Regions from separate parts of the Cobetia sp. cqz5-12 genome, predicted to be linked through region 1. Evidence: predicted binding sites of a transcription regulator. Region 1 holds the regulator's gene; each other region holds the start of a gene.
What was found. The regulator sigma-54, encoded in region 1, starts transcription at its own class of promoters, with help from an activator protein. The targets are predictions, from matches to a motif close to TGGCACNNNNNTTGCTNT.

Region 1 (3,099 bases):
GCCGTTCGAGGCGAGCGAGCTTCTCGTTGACGTAATCGCGGAGAGGATCGGTAAGTTCCACATGATGCCCGGTGATATTCACTTGCATGGACACGCTCCTTTATCCAGCGGGTTGCCATTCAATTGTAACCCTTTTTGACTACGAGCAAACCCTGATCGGACGCTCTGCAACAGGCTTGACGGCCACCGTCTGGTGATGTTTTCGCACCCTTGCCAGTGGCGTCAGATGTCGTGAGCGTCTGTACCGACAATGCCCAAGCTTTGCGCAAAGATCAACGCTGCGCTGCATCGTGGCTCAGTGCTTGTCTTCAACTCAGTGAGGGGTAACGGAGTGGACTTCAAGGGAGCGTCTGATGGGTGGTGCGTGAAAGACGCGCAAGAAGGCGCGTTTTCGTCGCCAATCCCTGCATGTACGTCGCCTTTCAGGCGCTTCGATTGCGTGGAGCAAGCAGCCTGTCGGAGAGGTCACCAAGTGTCATCCACGTGCAATAGGCGCAAAAGTGACTTTAAAAACATGCGATTGACGTAGAATGGCACTACCGGAGCGGCAGATTTTTGCCATCATCCTGTGCTCCGTCATTGGCCATGATGGGGCATTGACGAGCGGTTGACGGGGTGACAGGGCGCGCGACAGGCGCCTGATACCCGCGAAGTCATAAGCTGGCGAGCGGAAGATCCAGCACTTGAAGTTGGCGGCGGCTGCCACTGTAGAGGTGAGGGCATGGCAGCCGCAGGTGTCGCGTCAGGCCAGACGCTTGCGCTCGCTGGAGGACGGGATGCCCATCGCCTCGCGATACTTGGCCACGGTACGGCGTGCGACCTCGATGCCATCGCTGGCGAGCAGATCGACCAGTCGAGAGTCGGAGAGAGGTTTGCGGGCCGGCTCTTCCGCGATCAGCTTGCGGATACGGGCACGAATGGCGGTGCTTGAGTGGGCGTCGCCACTGCCACTGCCACCGACCTGGCTCGAGAAGAAGAACTTGAGCTCGAAGACGCCGCGCGGGGTGTGGATATACTTCTGGGTCGTGACCCGCGAGATGGTCGACTCGTGCATCTCGACCACTTCGGCGATGTTGGCCAGAATCAGCGGCTTCATGCCTTCCTCGCCTTGCTCGAGGAAGTCGATCTGGCGCGCCATGATCTCGCGGCCGACCTTGAGCAGGGTGTCATTGCGCGATGACAGGCTCTTCATCAGCCAGCGCGCTTCCTGCAGGTTGTCCTTGAGGAAGGTGTTGTCGGCGGACTTGTCGGCACGCTTGATCAGCGCGGCGTATTCCGGCTGGATGCGCAGCTTGGGCAGCGCTTCCGGGTTGAGCTCGACCTGCCAGCCGTGGCGGGTATGACGCACCAGCAGATCAGGGATCACGTAATCGCTGGCGGGCTCGCCCCAGGCGGATGCCGGACGCGGGTCGAGCGCGCGCACCAGGCGGATGACGTGATCCAGCTCGTCATCGTCAAGGCTCAGGCGGCGCTTTAGCAGCTTGCGGTCATCGTTGCCCAGTGCCTCGAGGAATTGACGTACCAGGCGTCGCGCCTGCGCCAGCAGCGGCAGGTCATCCGGCAACAGTGCCAGTTGCAGCAGCAGGCACTCGCGCAGATCACGGGCGAAGACGCCGGTCGGGTCGAACTGCTGCAGACGCAACAATACCTGCTCGAGCTCGGAGGCCTTGAGGCCGGGTAGACCCTGGCCGCGCAGGCCATCGACCAGCTCGTCGAGTGACAGGCTCAGATAGCCTGCTCCGTCGACGGCATCGATCAGGCTCTCCGCCATCTGGCGTTCACGACCATCGAGGTCGGTCATTGCCAGCTGCCAGCGCAGGTGGTCCTGCAGGCTCTCGACACTGGTATTGCGATCGAAGTCCGGCCCTTCTTCGCTCCCGCTGCCACTGCCGGAGCTGGTCAGGCTACCGGCGTGGTCCTGGTAGAGGTCCGACCAGTCACTGTCGAGGGGGTATTCCTCGGGAATCTCGCTCGAGGAGTCGGCAGTGGAGATCTCGCTCGAATCCTGTGTCTCGACGACATCCAGCGACTCGTAGTCCTCGTCGAGCTCCAACATGGGGTTGGACTCGAGGGCTTGCTGAATCTCCTGACGCAGGTCGAGCGTCGACAGCTGCAGCAGCTGGATCGCTTGCTGAAGCTGCGGCGTCATGGTCAGCGAGGTGCCGAGGCGGAGTTGCAGGGTGGGTTTCATGGAGTCAGTCAATTCACGGCAAAGGAACGTGCTTACTACGCTATACCGTGACTCGGGGCACTGACAAGTGGTTGCCGTGAATATTCAAGCAACTTGCATGCCATGTTTCCACCAAGGTGGTATGGACGTCATGCATGCGTCTGATGTCAGACATGAAAAAGCCGCTACGCGATAAAATCACGCAGCGGCTTTTGAAGCTTTCGCCTCCGGTGGGGCTCAGCGTATCTGCTGACCCTAGAGCTTGAACTCGTGGCCCAGGTAGACGTCGCGCACCTGCTGGTTGGCCAGGATGGAGTCTGCGTCACCGTGGGCGATGATCTGGCCATCGCCGACGATATAGGCGGTATCGCAGATATCGAGTGTCTCGCGCACGTTGTGGTCGGTGATCAGCACGCCGATGCCACGATCGCGCAGTTGGCGCACGATGCTCTTGATCTCGCCCACCGAGATGGGGTCGACGCCGGCAAAGGGCTCATCGAGCAGCACGAAGTCCGGCTCGGTGGCCAGTGCCCGGGCGATCTCGACCCGTCGACGCTCCCCGCCGGACAGGCTCATGCCGGCGCTGGCGCGGATGTGCGTGATGCTGAATTCCTCGAGCAACTCTTCAAGGCGTGCCTTGCGGCCATTGCGATCCAGGTCCTTGCGGGTCTCCAGAATCGCCATGATGTTGTCGGCCACCGACAGCTTGCGGAAGATCGATGCCTCCTGCGGCAGATAGCCGATGCCGGCGCGTGCACGCTGATGCATGGCGGCAGCGGAGAGGTCCTTGTCATCGATGGAGACGTTGCCGGCATCGGCGCGCACCAGCCCGACGATCATGTAGAACGAGGTCGTCTTGCCGGCGCCGTTGGGGCCCAGCAGGCCGACGATGTCGCCCTGGCGGATCTCCAGCGAGATGTCCTTGACCA
Region 2 (3,099 bases), 880 kb from region 1:
GAAGGCGCGAGTCGAGACGAGCACCAGCAGACGGTCGAGCAGGAAGGCCAGCAGCGTGATCCAGGCCACGTAGGGCAGGATGACGTCCATCGCCAGATAGCGGCGCACCAGGAAGATGCGATAGCCGAGGCCGTCCTGGGCGGCGATGGCTTCCGCGGCGATCAGGAACAGCCAGGCGCTGCCGAGTGCCAGACGTGTGGCGCTGAGAAGGCGCGGGGTCAGCTGGGGCAGCAGGACGCGGGTCAGCACCTGCCAGGAGCTGGCGCCCAGCGTCTGGGCCTTGATCAGCTGCTCATCGGGCAGGCGCAGGGCCTGATTCTGCAGGTCGCGAATCAGGAAGGGCGTGATGCCGATGACGATCAGCGCAATCTTGGCCAGTTCACCCGTCCCGAAGGCGATGAACAGGATCGGCAGGATCGCCATCGGCGGAATCAGGGACAGCACGGTGATCAGCGGTGACAGCTTGGCGCGCAGCAGCGGCAGGCCGCCGGTGAGCAGGCCGACGCTCAGGCCGATCAGCGCACTGATCAGCACGCCGGCCAGCAGGCGTTCGAGGCTGGCGAAGGTGTCGGTCCACAGCGGCAGGTCGCCGGTGCGTACGTTGACCTCGGTGGCCAGCTTGGCGAAGGACTCGCCCATGGACGCGAAGGACGGCAGCAGGCGGTCGTTGGGGTTGTCGAGCAGTCGCTGGTTAGACTGCACGATGTAGAGGATGGCCAGCAGCGCGAAGGGCAGGCCACCGAGCAGCCAGCGGCCACCACGGGAGGGTGTCAGATTGATCAGGCGTTTCATGCGCGGGCTCCACGGGTGCGAACGAGGGTGCGGTCGAGGGAGGCGGTCGGTTCACCAGCCACAGAGACAGCTTTCCTGCGGCTGGTGTGTGGCATCCACCGCGTGGCGTTACTGGCTGTCGGCCAGTGCGGCGGTGTAGCTCGGGTCGAAGCGCAGCATCACGTTGCCCTCATTGCCGACGATGCCGGCAGGCGTCTCGATACCGATGAAGCCGGCATCCGGCGCGCCTTCGCCCAGCAGCCCCTGCGCGAAGCTGAAGTCGGCGATGTGCTGCATGGTGTCCTTGAGGCTCGGCGCATTGAAGGCGGCCACGGCCTCGGCGGGGGTGTAGTACATGTGGGTCGCGGCCAGCTGGGACTGATAGCCGGCGAGGTCGGTGCCGGCGGCATCGGCCATCTGGGTCAGCGCGACTTCATCGCCAGCCTTCATCTTCTCCATCACCTCATACCAGGCGCCGACCAGCGCGTGGCCGAAGTCCGGGTTGTCCTTCAGCGTCTGGGTATTGACGACCATCAGGTCGAGAATCTCGCCGGGAATGTCGCTGGAATTGAAGACTTCGGTGTAGCCGGGCATGTTCTTGAGGGTGGCGAGCTGCGGGTTCCAGGTGACCACCGCCTGGGTGTCCGGGTTGCTGGCCAGCGCGACGATATCGGCATCGCCGGTATTGGTGGTGGTGAGGTCGCGCTCGCTCATGCCGACGCTGTCCAGTGCGCGTGCCAGCAGGTAGTGGGAGACACTGAACTGCACCAGATTGACCTCACGGTCCTTCAGGGACTCGATGGAATCGCCGTCGCGGACCATCACGCCGTCATTGCCATCGGAGTAGTCGCCCAGAATCAGCGCGGTGGAATCGACACTGCTGGCGGCGGGGAGGGTGAGGGCGTCCATGTTGGTCATGGCGCAGCCATCGACATTGCCGGAGGTGTACTGATTGATGGATTCGACGTAATCATTGACCTGCACCACATCGATATTGATGTCGTACTTCTTGGCCCACTTGTCGACGATGCCCTGGGTGTCCGCGTATTCCCACGGCATCCAGCCGGCATACACCGACCAGCACACGCTGAAGGAATCCTGCGCCATGGCCTGCGGGCTCAGCGATGCGCCAAGCAGCAGAGCGCCGGCCAGCGCAGCACGTCTGGAAGCGTTTCGGGAAATGGTAGATGAAGCAGATGAGACAGCAGCGGATGACACCTGGGCGCTGGCATCCGAGGGGGAAGTCGTAGACGGGGAAAGGCGAGTGGGCTGGGTCATTGTCGTTATCTCCGGCGGAAAAAGTGAGAGGCGCCGACCTTTTCAGGCGTTGCGTCTCCCGGGCTTTTGTCCCGCCGTGTAACCCCCAGCTTGGAGGTCGAGTGCTCTCGGACCAGTCGTGACGGCCATCAGCCAGTCACCGGAACCCTAGCGCTCCATTGGTGTAGATTTTCGATTGTTGTATGCCTATCGGTGCCTCGCTGAATGTCTAGCAGGAAGTGTGCCGGAGAGAATTTATCAATATAAACCAATGGGTTATAAGAATTCTTGCAGTATGGATACGCGTATCGAAAGTGTACGCTGCACCAATTTGATGAATTTTTCCGTCTCTTGCACCTCGGTGAATTCCGTCGAGATTAAGAAGTGTTAGCATAAATATGAGATGCCTATTCTTCGTTAGCTAGTTTATATGAGCTCGGTGCAAATGTTTGATCCTAACCGAGCTCGAGATAATGATAATTTAAGCGACAGGTTATATTGAGCAATGTTATTTTTCGAAACTATAAATTTTTTATCCGTTCTCCTCATGTCGTGCTGCACGCATAATTTCAATTAATTGATGTCTAGGTATTATGCCATGGTGGAAATCTCGATAAAATAAGTTATAATTATTTAGTATGCGCTTATAGGATTCAATCTTAGGACAGTGAGAGTTAAAATCTCGTCCTCTGAACTCATCAAAACGGTTTAATTTGTTAACTATAAATGAGGCCGCGCTCATGTATTCAGATTCATTGTTGCCATCAAACCCTTCAAATTTAAATATGTCTGGTGTAAGATCTTCCTCTCTTGTAATTTGTTCTTTCTGATCGTCGCTTAGCGCATTATAGTTTCTTTCAATTATGCTCCACATATCAAGGATCTCAATTACTTCGGACACTGCCTGCGGTGTCTCATTATTCTCAAATGTTATGCCTGTGTATCTCCAAGGTATACTCCATGTATGGTCTGAGAATATGGCAGAACGAATGAATTCAGGTTCAATATCCCTCCCTTCTATATCTAGCTTTTCATATATTTCAGTAAGCATTAAGAGAATGATTTTTTCAC
Region 3 (3,099 bases), 740 kb from region 1:
GGGCCTGCCGCTGGCGGTTCCAGTAGCTGAAGATGCCGCTGGCGACGACGGCCAGCACGAACACGGCAATCACCACCGAGAAACCGCTGGAGGTGATGGGGGCCGGCACGAACAGACCGCGCACGTTGAGGAAGAACGCCTCGCCCAGCGACAGCGAACCTCGTGGACTCGGCAGGGTTCTCAGGACGGCGAAATACCAGAAGAAGATCTGCAGCAGCAGCGGGATGTTGCGGAAGACTTCGATATAGACCGCCGCCAGCCGCGAGATCAGCCAGTTGGGGGACAGACGCGCGACCCCCATGATGAAACCGATCACGGTCGCGGCGATGACACCCAAGGCGGATACCAACAAGGTATTGAGCAGGCCGACGATGAAGGTATCGCCATAGGTGGATTGCTCGGAATAGTCGATCAGGCTCTGCAGGATGCCAAAGCCTGCGGTGTTGTCCAGAAAGGCAAAGCCGGTGGTGATGCCACGGCTTTCAAGGTTGGTCAGGGTATTGCTGACGATGATCGCCAACACACCGAACACGCCTGCCAGCATCAATAGCTGGAAGATCAGTGCCCGCTTGGCCGGGTCACGCCAGAAGGGCGGCTTGACCGTGGCCGGCGGGCGAGAAGCAGGTTGTGTCATACAGGCAATCTCCGCCGGAAAGCTATGCGACTTCCGCCTGCCGCCCTATCGAACGGCAGATCAGTTATCTCTCGGCACTCGAGGAAAGGATCACGGGGAACAGACCAAGCCCCTCACGACGCTGGCCAGGGAAAATGACCGCATGGCCACTTCTCCCTGGCCAGCGTCCTTGCTCAGCCTGCGTCACGTTTCACCCGGCTCGCACTGGACCTCCAGGCGAGCCGAGACATCAGCGAACGGGCGGTGCGTACTGGACGCCGCCATCAGTCCACAGTGCGTTCAAGCCGCGCTCGATACCCAGTGCGGAGCCGGTACCGACGTTGCGCTCGAACATCTGGCCGTAGTTGCCTACCTGCTTGATGACCTGGTAGGCCCAGTCAGCCGGCAGGCCCATGGCTTCCCCGTAGTTGCCATCGGCACCGACCAGACGCGCGACGTTGGGGTTGGTGTCCGCCTTCTTCTCTTCGATGTTGTCGGAGGTCAGTCCCATCTCTTCGGCGTTGATCTGGGCGAACAGGGTCCATTTGACGATGTTGAACCACTGGTCATCGCCCTGACGGACGACGGGGCCCAGCGGTTCCTTGGAGATGACTTCCGGCAGCACCATCGCGGACGCCGGATCGGAGAGCTTGATGCGCAGCGCGTAGAGCTGGGATTGGTCGGAGGTCAACACGTCACAACGACCGGCTTCAAAGCCCTTGACGGTCTGGTCGGAGGTATCGAAGACGACCGGCTCGAAGGACATGTCGTTCAGGCGGAAGTAGTCCGCCAGGTTGAGCTCAGTGGTGGTGCCGGACTGGATACAGACGGCTGCCCCGTCCAGCTCCTTGGCACTGGAGACGCCCAGGTCCTTGCTGACCATGAAGCCCTGGCCGTCGTAATAGTTCACGCCAGCGAAGTTGAGGCCCAGTGAGGTGTCGCGGGTGGCCGTCCAGGTGGTGTTGCGGGACAGGACATCAATCTCGCCGGACTGCAGCGCGGTGAAACGCTCCTTGGCCGTCAGCGGTACATAGCGCACCTTGCTGGCATCACCCAGCACGGCTGCCGCGACGCCGCGGCAGACGTCGACATCGAGGCCCTGCCAGTTACCGGCGTCATCCGGTGCCGAGAAGCCCGGCAAGCCGGTGCTGACGCCACACTGGACAAAGCCCTTTTCCTTGACGCTATCCAGGGTCGCGGCGCTGGCACCTGTCGCCATGGAGGCGGCCAGGACAGCGGCGCTAGCGATCAGCAGTGGCTTCTTGTTGTTATGCATCGTGATTCCCTCGCGAAAGTCTGGAGTCCGCTCGATCAGCCTCGAGTCAGAAGTGGTGCAATGCATTGCATGGCACCTACCGACAATAGCAAGCCGCGTTCCAATTTCCGCCTATCTCTTGATCCGCTGCGTTCAACGCTGAAAAAAGCGCTAAAACCCAGTGATATAGGCCAAAGCCGCGTGGCGGGATGGCGGATCATTCCGCGCGATTGCCGCGCAGTTAGGCGCCTGACAAGACCAGTTCGCCTCATATCGGTGCAAAATAAAAACGGCCGTTTCATTGCGAAACGGCCGTAGGCGGTGCAGCGATGTGGCGAGAGTGGCAGATTGCGACCAATGTCTCGGTCTGACTGACTCAACGCTTGTTCATCCCATCAGGCACGTTTTCGTGCCTGATGGATATTGCTTGCCACCGCAAGGTGCATGCGGATCACTTCTCCAGCAGGCGCTGCATGAAGGGCGGCAGCACCAGGGCGGCGCGATGGCCTTCGACGGTATAGAAGTCACGCGCGAAGGTGGCGGCAGCGGCATCTTCCTCGCGGAAGGACTTCACGTCACAGCCCTTGCCCGCCAGGGTGCAGCTCCACCAGCCGGACGGATACACCGGCTGCGGGAACGGCAGGGTCGCGACGCTATCAAAGCCTGCTTCGCCCATGTCGTTGCGCAGGTCCTTGATGATGGAATCGGTGTGATAGAGCGGCGACTCGCTCTGCTGCACCATCAGGCCGCCCTGCTTGAGGATACGGTGGCAGCGCTTGAGGAAGTCGGTCTTGAACAGACCTTCCGCCGGGCCGACCGGATCGGTGGAATCGACGATCAGCACGTCGATGCTCTCATCCGGGCAGTTGTCGACCCACTTGACGCCATCTTCGAACAGCAGCTCGGCGCGCGGGTCATCATTGGACTCGACCAGCGCCGGGAAGAATTGCTCGGAGGCACGCGTGACCGCCGGATCGATATCGATCTGGGTGACCTTCTCCACGCCCGGGTGCTTGAGCACCTCACGCAGGGTGCCGCAATCGCCACCGCCGATGATGACGACACGCTTGGGGTCTGCATGAGCGAACAGCGCCGGATGCGACATCATCTCGTGATAGAGGAAGTTGTCACGGTCAGTCAGCATCACGCAGCCGTCCAGCACCATCAGATTGCCGTAGGTCTCGGTGGCATAGACTTCGAGGTGCTGATAAGGAGTCTGCTCGTCATGCAG
Region 4 (3,099 bases), 920 kb from region 1:
CGATACAGACGCGGGCAGTCTCGCTCATGTGTGATCTCCAGAAGTGCCGGCTAGCGGAATGAGTAATCGGAATTCGGTATGGCCGGGGCGCGAGTCACACTCGATCAGCCCCTGATGCTGGTGCAGGATGCCCTGGGCGATCGACAGCCCGAGCCCTGAGCCTTCGGCGCGCCCCGAGACCATCGGGTAGAACAGCGTCTCGCGCAGGCTCTCCGGAATGCCGGGACCGTTGTCGATGATCGCCAGCTCGCAGACCAGCCGGTGGCGCTCGTGGCCCAGCGTGAACTGACGACGAGCACGGGTCCGCAGCGTGATCTCGTAGGGGGCGGCATCGGGCTGCGGTGAATCGGGCTGTGGCTGCTCATTGAGGGCCTGGGTGGCGTTGCGCGCGATGTTGAGCACCGCCTGGATCAGCTGGCCTTCGTCGCCGATCACCTCCGGCAGGCTCGGGTCATAGTCAGCGCTCAAGGTGATGGCGCTGCCTTCCGCCTGCAGCAAGGCCCGCACCCGCTCGGTCACCGCATGCACATTGACCGGCGCCTGCAGCGGCGGCCGGTTCGGCCCGAGCATGCGATCGACCAGATCACGCAGACGGTCCACCTCCTCGATGATGATGCGCGTGAACTCCACCATCTGCGGTTCGGGCAGGTCACGTTCGAGCAGCTGGGCGGCGCCACGAATGCCGCCAAGCGGATTCTTGACCTCATGCGCGAGACCACGCGTCAGCACCTTGACCGCCTCCTGGCGGGCGATCAGCGCTTCTTCGCGCGAGATCTGCATCAGGCGGTCACGCGGCTCTATCTCGACCAGCAGTTCATTGGCGCTGATGGGCGTCGCGGTGAAATCCACCGTCAGCGCTTCATTGGCCGCGTTGATGATCTCGGCCTCACGCTGGGTGTAGGGGTGCTGTTCCTCCAGCGCCTTGCGCAGCACATTGATCAGGGTGTCATCCAGCCCGGTCATGTTGTCGGGCGTACTGCCCTTCACGCGCACCAGACTCACCGCCAGCAGCGTCTCCGCGGCGGGATTCATCCAGACCATCTGCAGCTGTGAGTCCAGCACCACCACGGCAGTGTTCAGGTGTTCGAGCAGTCGTTGATGCATGGGTTTGTTCGCCATCTGCAATACGTCTCCCTGTTCTGCAATAACCGCGCCAGTCTGGTGCAGGCACCGAGAACACGGCGTCCGATGCTGTGCAACCATTTCTGGCCCCTCATATTGGCACCAAAATGGTGCAGACGAAAAATCGTGCTCGAGCTCGCGTTGCCTCATTCCGCCACCAGATGGCCCGATATCGACTGGCCCAGACACGAAAAAGCCGCCCGAAGGCGGCCTGTCAGCGAAGGAGAAACGCACGAAGAACGCAGGCCGCCCTTACGCTGCTAGCCTCCGCCTGCATTGGCAGGATTGTTGGGGTTGCGAGGCAGATTGACGCTGGCGCGCTGCACATAGACCACCTTCGGCTCACTGGTCTGGCGTACGCGACCGGTGGAATCCAGCAACTCCGCCTGGATGACATGCTTGCCACGCTCCAGCGCCGGCACCATGAAGACAGTGCTGTGCATGGCGGATTGAGACGGCGCGCCGTCCACGGTCACGCGCACCTTGTCTTCCGGGCGCAGCTTGGGCTCGATCCCCAGGCGTACCGCCAGATTGCCCGCCTGCCCGGTCTGCAGCGTTTCCTCGTTGGACGGGCTCTGGATGGTGAAGGTGGTATAGCCACGGAAGGCCACATCCACCGCAGGTGCCCGGGTGCGGGTGCTCTCGCTGGATGAGGCAGTACTCACGCGCGACGGCGTGCTGCGCCGCGGCGGCAGGGATTCCGTCGACGGCACCACGCTGAGCGGCGTCAGCTGCACCTTGCTGCCGCCCGCAGGCTGATCACTGAAGACCACGTTGCCGTTGGCATCGACGTGACGATAGACCTGGGCCGCCTGAATATCGAACGACAGGCTCGACAGCATCAGCGTCGCTGCCAGCAACAGGCACTGCAGTGGCTCGGGGCGCGCTGCTGGCAGTACACGCGAGTCAGTCGCGGGGTTCGCGACGCGCAAGGAGGATACGAAGGGCCACATCCGAAGATTCCTGAAGAGAGTCATGGGAGGCCAGAAGCCGCAGGCAGCTCCAGCGGGTTGGGTCTATCGGCAGGCGTCCTGCTGCCTGAAGACAAGGCTAACAAGTTACAAAGCTTACCGCGTTGATGCCAGCATTTGGGGCCTTCGACAAGATGCCTGTGTGCATTGACTGTCACGCAAGGCTACCACCGCGCCCTGCATATCTGTCAGCAGCATGGCCGATCTCAGGGAAAAGGATCAGGGGCAGAGCAAAGGATCAGAGCACTGAGATAGAACGAAACAGGGCCATATTGAAAAACAGGGCCACAACGAAAAACAGGGCCACACCTGTCGGTATGGCCCTGCTGTCGTCATCGTCGTGGGCTTGCCTTCACCTGGAAGGCACCTCCGTCAGATGACGTGGCTAGCGAATGGCTGCCTCAACCTCTGCAGCGCTTGGACGCTGCTGTACTTAGACGCTGTAATACATGTCGAATTCGAGCGGGTGAGTCGCCATGCGCAGGCGCTGGACGTCTTCGCCCTTCAGCTCGAGGTAGGCATCGATCATGTCGTCGGTGAAGACGCCACCCTGGGTCAGGAACTCACGATCGCCGTCCAGTGCGGTCAGGGCCTGTTCGAGGCTCTCGGCCACGGTCGGGATGGACTTGGCTTCCTCGGCCGGCAGGTCGTAGAGGTTCTTGTCCATCGCGTCGCCCGGGTGGATCTTGTTCTTGATACCGTCGATACCGGCCATCAGCATCGCGGAGAACGCCAGGTACGGGTTGGCCGTCGGATCCGGGAAACGCGCCTCGACACGCTTGCCTTTCGGGCTGGCGGTGTACGGGATACGGATGGAAGCGGAACGGTTGCGGGCAGAGTAGGCCAGCATGACCGGCGCTTCGAAGCCCGGCACCAGACGCTTGTAGGAGTTGGTGGACGCATTGGTGAAGGCGTTCAGGGCACGAGCGTGCTTGATGATGCCGCCAATGTAGTAGAGGGCCATTTCGGACAGACCCGCGTACTCGTCACCGGCGAACTGGTTGTC

Region 2: a site for sigma-54 is predicted at 1,905-1,922, ahead of F8A90_RS07185 (putative urea ABC transporter substrate-binding protein). Genes of this name have one in related genera too.
Region 3: a site for sigma-54 is predicted at 1,975-1,992, ahead of F8A90_RS00285 (amino acid ABC transporter substrate-binding protein). Genes of this name have one in related genera too.
Region 4: a site for sigma-54 is predicted at 1,139-1,156, ahead of glnL (nitrogen regulation protein NR(II)). Genes of this name have one in related genera too.

What each region holds. Positions count from the first base shown of each region.
Region 1 covers NZ_CP044522.1:804,347-807,445, forward strand. Annotated here, with positions in the region: gene hpf (ribosome hibernation-promoting factor, HPF/YfiA family) at 1-88, opposite strand, end outside; gene F8A90_RS03415 (RNA polymerase factor sigma-54) at 743-2,191, opposite strand; gene lptB (LPS export ABC transporter ATP-binding protein) at 2,426-3,099, opposite strand, start outside.
Region 2 covers NZ_CP044522.1:1,681,939-1,685,037, forward strand. Annotated here, with positions in the region: gene F8A90_RS07180 (ABC transporter permease) at 1-792, opposite strand, end outside; gene F8A90_RS07185 (putative urea ABC transporter substrate-binding protein) at 901-1,878, opposite strand; guanidine-I (ykkC/yxkD leader) riboswitch at 2,103-2,211, opposite strand; gene F8A90_RS07190 (YfbU family protein) at 2,561-3,099, opposite strand, start outside.
Region 3 covers NZ_CP044522.1:62,541-65,639, reverse strand. Annotated here, with positions in the region: gene F8A90_RS00290 (amino acid ABC transporter permease) at 1-634, opposite strand, end outside; gene F8A90_RS00285 (amino acid ABC transporter substrate-binding protein) at 864-1,889, opposite strand; gene speE (polyamine aminopropyltransferase) at 2,320-3,099, opposite strand, start outside.
Region 4 covers NZ_CP044522.1:4,095,440-4,098,538, forward strand. Annotated here, with positions in the region: gene ntrC (nitrogen regulation protein NR(I)) at 1-28, opposite strand, end outside; gene glnL (nitrogen regulation protein NR(II)) at 25-1,119, opposite strand; gene F8A90_RS17035 (DUF4124 domain-containing protein) at 1,383-2,075, opposite strand; gene glnA (glutamate--ammonia ligase) at 2,527-3,099, opposite strand, start outside.